Regions from separate parts of the Mesorhizobium sp. M0909 genome, predicted to be linked through region 1. Evidence: predicted binding sites of a transcription regulator. Region 1 holds the regulator's gene; each other region holds the start of a gene.
The links. The regulator LexA, encoded in region 1, represses DNA repair genes until DNA is damaged. The targets are predictions, from matches to a motif close to TGTTCNNNNTGTGTTCNG.
Positions count from the first base shown of each region.

Region 1 (3,046 bases):
CTGCCAGACATCGGCATAGCCGACATAGAGCGGGGTGAAGCCGAAGCGCATGGTCGATGGCGCGCGAAAATCGCCGATCACACCACGTTCGATCAGCGCGCGCATGATCTGGTAGCCATGCTCATGCATGAATGAAATCTGGCTGCCGCGTTTTTCCCCGTCGCGCGTGCTTTCGAGCGTTAGCCCGTAAGCGCCGCACTTTGCCTCGACAAGCTCGATGAACAGATCGGCCAGTGCGATGCTCTTCTTGCGCACCGCAGTCATGTCGACATCGTCCCAGACGTCGAGCGCGCCCTTCAGCGTGCGCATCGAAAGGATCGGCTGGGTGCCGCACAGAAACCGGCGGATGCCGGTGCCGGCCGCATAGCCTGGCTCGAAGGCGAAGGGCCGTGCATGGCCCCACCAGCCGGTGAGCGGCTGCTGGATATCGGAAAGATGCCGCTCAGCCGCATAGATGAAGGCAGGCGCGCCCGGGCCGCCATTCAGATATTTATAGGTGCAGCCAACGGCAAAATCGGCGTTGGCTTTGTCGAGTTCGACTGGCATCGCGCCGGCGGTGTGGCAGAGATCCCAGACGATCATCGCCCCGGCTTCCTGGGCCCTGCGCGTCAGCGCCGGCATGTCGCGCAGTTCGCCCGATTTGTAGTTGACGTGGTTGACCAGCACCACGGCGGTGCGTTCGTCGATCAGCTCCTCAATGGTCGGCGCGTCGACCCCCGAGAGGTGCAGCAGCGCATCTTTTCGCGTCGAAACCACACCCTCCGCCATGTAGAGGTCTGTCGGAAAACTATCGCCCTCGGCGACGATGGCCTGCCGCTCCGGTCGCATGGCCATGGCTGCGTGCAACAGCTTGTAGATGTTGACCGACGTCGTGTCGCAGACCACCGTCTGGCCGGCCGCGGCGCCGATCAGGCGCCCGAGCTGGTCGCCAAGTTCAAGCGGCATGTTGAACCAGCCGGCCGTGTTCCATGCGCGGATGAGATCATGCGACCATTCTTCGGTCGCGGCCTTGTACAGTTCATCGAAAGCGGCACGTGAAGCAGCTCCTAGCGAATTGCCGTCGAGATAGATCACTCCTTGCGGCAGCACAAAGCGGTCACGTATCGCGCCCAGCGGATCCGCGGCATCCATCGCCTTTACGGCCACGAGATCGGGAATTCCCGTCATGATTTGCCTGCTCCCCCAAAATCCAACGCAACGCCGGACACGCATCAACTGTTCTTCCATTACCGGGTAGCGCGTAGCAAGGCTCCACCGGCGAGAAGCAGCAGGCGGTGGAAACCGGGACTTAACCCCGAGGTTGGCGCTTTGAGTTCGTTTCGTTCACGGTGCATTGACCAAACCGCACATTCGATAGGGGTTCACTTCCGTGCCCTTTGCCGGCGGACGGCCGATGCCAATGCGCCCTTCCGGGACGCCAGAAGGGCGCAAACGAAAGCAGAATCAAGGCGATGAGGCTCGCGGCGGCGAAAATACGGTACGCCGGTAGGGGACGTCGTTTGTTTCCCGAGCCTTAACGTATTCATTAAACTTTAAACAGTTGCGGAACACAACTGGAACAGATAGTGTCTGTTCTGGGTTTGTTTTCTGATTCTGTTGGGGGTCGCTATGCTGACACGCAAACAACACGAACTGCTTATGTTCATCCACGAAAGGTTGAAGGAAAGCGGTATCCCACCTTCCTTCGACGAGATGAAGGAAGCGCTCGACCTGGCTTCCAAATCCGGAATCCACCGACTGATTACGGCGCTGGAGGAGCGCGGCTTCATTCGCCGTTTGCCCAACCGGGCCCGTGCGCTGGAGGTACTACGCCTGCCTGACTCGATCGCCCCCGGCCTCAATGCGGCACGCAAGTTCTCGCCGAGTGTCATCCAGGGCAGTCTTGGGCAAGGTGCCCCTCGGCAGGGCAAGCCGACATCGTCGCGCGTCCCTGCAGCCGGCAATGACGATGATGTCGTCGCCGCCGTTTCGATCCCGGTAATGGGCCGCATCGCCGCTGGTGTGCCGATCGATGCTATCCAGCACCAGACGCATTCGATTTCGGTGCCGCCGGATATGATCATGGGCGGCGAGCATTATGCGCTCGAGGTCAAAGGCGATTCGATGATCGAGGCTGGCATTTTCGACGGCGACACGGTGATCATCCGCAACGCCGATACGGCGAGCCCCGGTGAGATCGTGGTGGCCTTGGTCGACGAGGAGGAAGCGACGCTGAAGCGGTTCCGCCGCAAGGGCGCCTCGATCGCCCTGGAGGCCGCCAATCCGGCCTACGAGACGCGCATCTTCGGACCAGACAGGGTCAAGGTGCAGGGCAAGCTCGTTGGGCTGATCCGCCGCTACTGAGTTGCGCCCTTGGTGCCGGCTTTTGGATTGTCGGCCCTGCGGTATGGCGGCAGGCCGCGCGCCGCGCGTGAAAATTTCCGCTGCACGTGCCAGGGCCGGTATGATTTTTCGACGGCGAAGCGGATTTCGGCGCGTGTTGCCGCTTGTGGATCGAAATAGACGGCCGCACTTCCCGCGCGCGCCAGTTGCCGTTTGGTGACGACGAGGACCAGCCGGTCGTAGTAGCAGGGATTATGGGCGGTGGCGTCGTCGATGACGATCAAGCTGGCGAAGGCGCAGGCTGGCCGTGCGGTATCGCGGTCCTTGGCTTGCGCAATGATCGCGCCGGATGGATGCCTGGCGAGGCAGAGACCGTCCGTGCAAATGAACGGCATGCCCGGCGGTAGGTCGGCCGGATCGGCAATGTCGAATTGCGGATCGTTCTTTCCAGGTGTTTCCGGCGCGACGATAGCCTCTGATGTGAGCGCGCGTTTCCAGTTGTCGATGGTGAACTCATTCGGGCGTGCCCGGTTGACCGCGAGCTCACCGCTGCCGATCGGCAGCGCGACCAGCCGTGCGTCCTCCGAGATCAATACGTCGGGTACGCGCGTCTGCGTTGTCGTTAGCAAGCCAGCGAGCGCAAAAGGAATTGCCGCGAGCCGCAACCAGGTCGTCGCCATGCTGGCAATGACGAGGGCGATCGTCACCAAAAGGACAGATCTCA
Region 1 covers NZ_JAMYOA010000012.1:5,783-8,828, reverse strand. The annotation lists gene kynU (kynureninase) at 1-1,167, opposite strand, end outside; gene lexA (transcriptional repressor LexA) at 1,609-2,343, shown strand; gene NKH83_RS19025 (ComEC/Rec2 family competence protein) at 2,337-3,046, opposite strand, start outside.

Region 2 (3,046 bases), on a different contig from region 1:
GAGGAATTCCAGCCCCTCGATGCGGTCGTGCTCGGCCGGATGCTCGCGCGAGCCCATGATGCGGCGCGACGCCGCCTTGAACAGGGTCTCGATCAGGAAGGTCGACTTGCCGCCGCCGGACACGCCGGTGACGGCGGTAAACGTGCCGAGCGGGATTTCGGCGGTGACGTTCTTCAGATTGTTGCTGCGCGCGCCGACGACCTTCAGCCGGCGGTTCTTCTTGGCCTCGCGCCGCACTGCCGGCGTCGCCACTTCGAGCTCGCCCGACAGATATTTGCCGGTGATCGAAGCGGGCGTCGCCATGATCTGCTGCGGCGTGCCCTGGGCGATGATGTGGCCGCCATGAATGCCGGCGGCCGGGCCGATATCGACGACATAGTCGGCGTGCAGGATGGCGTCCTCGTCGTGCTCGACGACGATCACTGTGTTGCCGATGTCGCGCAGATGCTTCAGCGTATCGAGCAGGCGGGCATTGTCGCGCTGGTGCAGACCGATCGACGGCTCGTCCAGCACGTAAAGTACGCCGGTCAGGCCGGAGCCGATCTGCGAGGCAAGACGGATGCGCTGGCTCTCACCGCCTGACAGCGTGCCGGAGTTGCGCGACAGCGTCAGATAATCGAGCCCGACATCGTTGAGGAAGCGCAGCCGCTCGCGGATTTCCTTGAGCACGCGCACCGCAATCTCGTTCTGCTTGTCGTTGAGAGAAGCGGGCAGATCGGTGAACCACTGGTCGGCCTTGCGGATCGACAGCTCGGTGACCTCGCCAATGTGCTTGCCGGCGATCTTGACCGCGAGCGCCTCGGGCTTCAGCCGATAGCCGCGGCAGGCCGGGCACGGCGTGGCCGACATGAAGCGCTCGATCTCCTCGCGCATCCAGGCGGATTCGGTTTCCTTCCAGCGGCGCTCGAGGTTGGGGATGACGCCCTCGAAGGTCTTGGTCGTCTTGTAGGAGCGCAGGCCGTCATCGTAGTGGAAGGTGATTTCGCGCTCGCCGGTGCCGTGCAGGATGGCTTGCTTTGCCTCTTCGCTCAGATCCTTGAACTTGTCGCCAAGCTTGAAGCCGTAGGCAACGCCCAGCGCTTCCAGCGTTTGCGCATAATAGGGCGACGTCGATTTCGCCCAAGGGCTGACGGCGCCGGCGCGCAGCGAGACATTCTCGTCGGGCACGACCAGGCTGGCATCGATGGCGCGTTGGCTGCCGAGCCCATCGCAGGTCGGGCAGGCGCCGAACGGATTGTTGAAGGAGAACAGCCTGGGCTCGATCTCGGGAATGGTGAAGCCGGATACCGGGCAGGCGAACTTTTCCGAGAACAGCATGCGTTCATGCGTCTCGTTCTTCGATTTATTGACCGAATCCTCGCCGGTCTGGCTGGCGTCGAGCGGCCTGTCGGCAAATTCCGCTACCGCCAGTCCGTCGGCAAGCTTCAGCGCGGTCTCGATGGAATCGGCGAGCCGTGTCGCCAGATCGCCGCGCACGACGATGCGGTCGACGACGACGTCGATGTCGTGCTTGTACTTCTTGTCCAGCGCCGGCACGTCGGCGATCTCGTAGAAGACGCCATCGACTTTGACGCGCTGAAAACCCTTCTTCTGCAGCTCCAGCAGTTCCTTGCGGTACTCGCCTTTGCGGCCGCGCACTATCGGCGCCAGGATGAACAGCCGGGTGCCTTCCTCGACTGCAAGCACCCGGTCGACCATCTGCGAGACCGTCTGGCTCTCGATCGGCAGGCCGGTGGCCGGCGAATAGGGTACACCGACGCGGGCGAACAAAAGCCGCATATAATCGTAGACCTCGGTGACGGTGCCGACAGTCGAACGTGGGTTCTTCGAGGTAGTCTTCTGCTCGATGGAGATGGCTGGCGACAGGCCGTCGATCTGGTCGACGTCCGGCTTCTGCATCATTTCGAGGAATTGTCGTGCATAGGCCGAAAGGCTCTCGACATAGCGGCGCTGGCCCTCGGCATAGATCGTGTCGAAGGCAAGCGACGACTTGCCTGACCCCGACAGCCCGGTCATGACGATCAGGCTGTCACGCGGCAGGTCGAGATCGACATTCTTCAGATTGTGTTCGCGTGCCCCGCGAATGGAGAGATATTTATGGTCGGCCATCGCCGGTCGCCGCCTCAGAATCTGGAATTCGTGGGATGGGCGGGTTTTCCCGACCATCCCCTATGTAGGTAATTTCGCCGCCTTTTCGAGAGACGCCACAACTCTCGACCAAAGCGTTTAACCGCCTTTCGCGCGAACGGGCAAGCGGAAAGAACAAAGGCCGAACACGCTCCTGACAAAAGCTGCCCGTGCGGCTGGGTTCACCCGGGGTTCACAAAGCGTCTCGCGATCACATTTTTCGGTAATCGGCCATTCAAGGTTGACGTCCATCTGTCACGGGGGCAGACTCCAAACGTCAACGAAGCCGGCCGTCTTTCGATGGCCTCGCGGCCTGGGGCTAGCCTGCGAGACGCCGCGGGTTATGCGATGAGCGCTTCGACGACAGTCGCAACGAACAGAAGGAGAGCAGAGGCATGACTCCACCGGACAGTTCCTTGAGGCTCCACGTGTCGCTGGAGCCGCGGCAGGTATAAGTGGCTAGGCCAGGCGTTTGCGCTACCTGCCAACGTTGACCTGCCGATCCCCACAACAATCAGAGACTGCTAGTCGGATCGTCGGCTGAACGCCGCGAAGCATCCGAAATAAAAAGCCGGCAGTACACTCCCGGCGATTTGGATTTTAGATCCAAGAAGCCCCGTCAATTGCACAAGCAATGACGGGGCTGTTCGTTTGAAGCGCACATTTGTCGGGCATACCAGGCGAACTTACCGGCTGGGGGGCCTGATTCCGCCGGTAGCGACATCGATGGTTATGCTGCCGGAAATCCGAACGTCGGTATCGCCGATCTTGAACGTGCCGTTGCCGCTGCTTGGAACCGCGTCGTCGGGCTCAGGCTGCGGCCCTGGCTCGGCGATGCGATAGTCGCTGGTCACGCCGGGCAGGGCGCCCTTTTGCGAAGACGTCGAATTATCTTGGGCAAATGCCATGTCCACCAGCA
Region 2 covers NZ_JAMYOA010000013.1:103,139-106,184, forward strand. The annotation lists gene uvrA (excinuclease ABC subunit UvrA) at 1-2,109, opposite strand, end outside; gene NKH83_RS20470 (hypothetical protein) at 2,814-3,046, opposite strand, start outside.
Region 2: the regulator LexA is predicted to act here: its motif matches at 2,259-2,276, upstream of uvrA (excinuclease ABC subunit UvrA).

Region 3 (3,046 bases), on a different contig from region 1:
CCGCCAACTATGTGGCGACGCGGCTTGGCGAGCATTTCCCCCTGCTTTACAAGGGGCGCAACGGACGCGTCGCGCATGAATGCATCCTCGACACCCGCGTGCTCAAGGACAGCGCCGGCATCAGCGTCGACGATATCGCCAAGCGGCTGATCGACTATGGCTTCCACGCGCCGACCATGTCGTTCCCGGTCGCTGGCACGCTGATGGTGGAGCCGACCGAATCCGAGCCCAAGCGCGAGTTGGATCGTTTCTGCGAGGCCATGATCGCCATAGCCGGCGAGGCAGCCAAGGTGGCGAAGGGCGAATGGCCGTTGGCCGACAATCCTCTGGTCAACGCTCCGCACACCGCCGCCGAGGCATTGGCCGGCCAATGGACCCATCCCTATTCGCGTCTGGAGGCGGCCTACCCCGCCGGCGATGCCGATACGGCAGCAAAGTACTGGCCGCCGGTGTCACGCATCGACAATGTCGCCGGCGACCGCAACCTGGTCTGCTCCTGCCCGCCGCTGTCGGAATATCTGGGTGCGGCGGAATAGATCATGATTCCGAAAGTGGAATCCGGTTTTCCGACAAGATCATAGGTCTAACAAGAAGCTAGAAACCCCAATCAGGCAGAACGCAAGGCCGGCCCGTCGGCCTTGCTCGCCCGGTCCCGAACGACGACGCGATTTCGCCCGGCGCGCTTTGCCGCATAGAGTGCTGCGTCGGCTTCGGCCAGCACATCGTCGAGACCGGTGCCGTTTGTTCCGCCAAAGCCGATGCCGCCGCTGACTGTGCTTCGCAACGGACCAAGTTGTGTGGCCACGACTTCCGTGCCGAAGGCGACGCTGATCTTGCTCGCAATGTCATAAGCCTTCTCTTCCGTCATCCGCGACATGACGAGCACGAACTCCTCGCCGCCCAACCGGAACGCGTCGACGCCGGTCCTGGCGTATTTCCTGATGACGGCGGCAAAGCGGCGCAGAACCTGGTCGCCGACCGGATGACCGAAAACGTCGTTCGTCCTCTTGAAATGGTCGAGGTCGAACATGGCGACGGACATGAACGGACCGAAGACCCGCTCGCCATAGAGTGCCGTCAACGCCCGCCGGTTCATCAGCCCGGTCAATGGATCGGTCATCGTCTCGGCCTTCAATTCGATCTGCGCCTGCAAATGGTGCAGGGAGAGCGTCAATGCGCCGAGCCCGGTCATGCAGGCGACGGCTACGACGGAATTCACCCGCTCGGCCCAATTGTCGGGCGCAACACCCAGCACCCATTGCCCCTTGACCAGCAGGACCGCGCCGCAAAGTCCGAACGACAGCGCACAGACGCCGCTCAGGAACGAGACGACCAGCAATATCCGTCGATCGTGACCACCCTCAATCCAGAACATCGCCCCGATGAGCGAGAGCAGCGCCGTTACCGTCGCGTAGGTGACGATGAAGCCGACACCATCAAACCCGAGATACGTCGCGCCCGCGCAAACAGCCATCGCAACCAAGGTCGGCAAGATGGCGCGCCTGTAATCGCCTATGCCGAGATATTGCATGGCCGACAGGCAGATAATCAGGAAACCGAGGCTGAGAGGCGCAAGCACGATCTGGCAAAGCCAGAGGCTTGGATCCCTCGTGTAATGCCAGAACAACACCACATGTGCGACGAGCACGAGAATGCCACACGCCACCGTCAGCACAAAGCGTGCCTGTGGCGCGCTGAACCAGATCGCAAACATGGTGATGCTGAGGCACGTGCCCGACAGCGCCGCCGCGAGCAGGAGCGAACTGTAATCCAACATGCTTAAGCGACAGCCTCTTGAGCGTTCCGCTGCATTCTAGGTCAGCGACAGTCCGCAAATACCGCTTTTTAGCCAATCTTCCGGCGTAACCTTCGGACAGGGTTTACAAAACGTCGATGCTCCAAGCTTCGACCCCATTTCCGCCGCTTGGCTGTCGAATGGTTTTGCAGTAAGAGGCTCTATCCTCGAACGTAACAGGAACCTCCGTCGCCTGCCCGCGAAAAGCGTGGCAGTATCGGGTGGTGATTCGCAGCATCGGAATCCAGGACCGGCATGGACGACAACAACGATCTTTTCGCCAAATTGGACAAGCAGCCTCAGCCTGCTCGCGCCGCCGCGCGCCCGGCCGATCCGCTGGTGCAGGCGGCGAAGCGGCCGGCGCCCCGCGACGCCAGCGAGAGTTACAGTGCCGCCGACATCGAGGTGCTGGAGGGGCTGGAGCCGGTGCGCCGCCGCCCGGGCATGTACATTGGCGGCACCGACGACAAGGCGATGCACCATCTGTTTGCCGAGGTCATCGACAATTCGATGGACGAGGCGGTCGCCGGCCATGCGACCTTCATCGATGTCGAGCTTTCCGCCGACGGATACCTGTCAGTCACCGACAACGGCCGCGGCATTCCGGTCGATCCGCACCCGAAATTCAAGAAGCCGGCGCTCGAACTCATCATGACGACGCTGCATTCAGGCGGCAAGTTCGACAGTAAGGTTTACGAGACGTCCGGCGGCCTGCACGGTGTCGGCGTTTCCGTCGTCAACGCGCTGTCCGACCATCTCGAGGTCGAGGTCGCGATTGGGCGCAAGCTCTATCGCCAGCGCTTCTCACGAGGCGTTCCGGTGACCGGCCTTGAGCAGCTCGGCGAGGTGCACAACCGGCGCGGCACGAAGATTCGCTTCCATCCAGACGAGCAGATTTTCGGCAAGGGCGCGGCGTTCGAGCCGGCGCGGCTCTACCGCATGGCGCGGTCAAAGGCTTATCTGTTCGGCGGTGTCGAAATCCGCTGGACCTGCGATCCCTCGCTGATCAGGGAAAAGGACACGACGCCGGCCAAGGCCGAATTCCATTTTCCGGGCGGCCTCAAGGATTATCTGAAAGCCTCGCTCGGCGACGAATTCCAGGTCACCCGTGAAATGTTCGCCGGCAAGAGCGAGAAGCAGGGCGGTCACGGTTCGCTCGAATGGGCCGTGACCTGGTTCGGCGGCGACGGTTTTATCAATTCCTATTGCAATACCATCCCGACCGCGGAGGGCGGCACGCATGAGGCCGGC
Region 3 covers NZ_JAMYOA010000007.1:9,881-12,926, forward strand. The annotation lists gene gcvP (aminomethyl-transferring glycine dehydrogenase) at 1-536, shown strand, start outside; gene NKH83_RS12650 (GGDEF domain-containing protein) at 608-1,777, opposite strand; gene parE (DNA topoisomerase IV subunit B) at 2,051-3,046, shown strand, end outside.
Region 3: the regulator LexA is predicted to act here: its motif matches at 1,963-1,980, upstream of parE (DNA topoisomerase IV subunit B).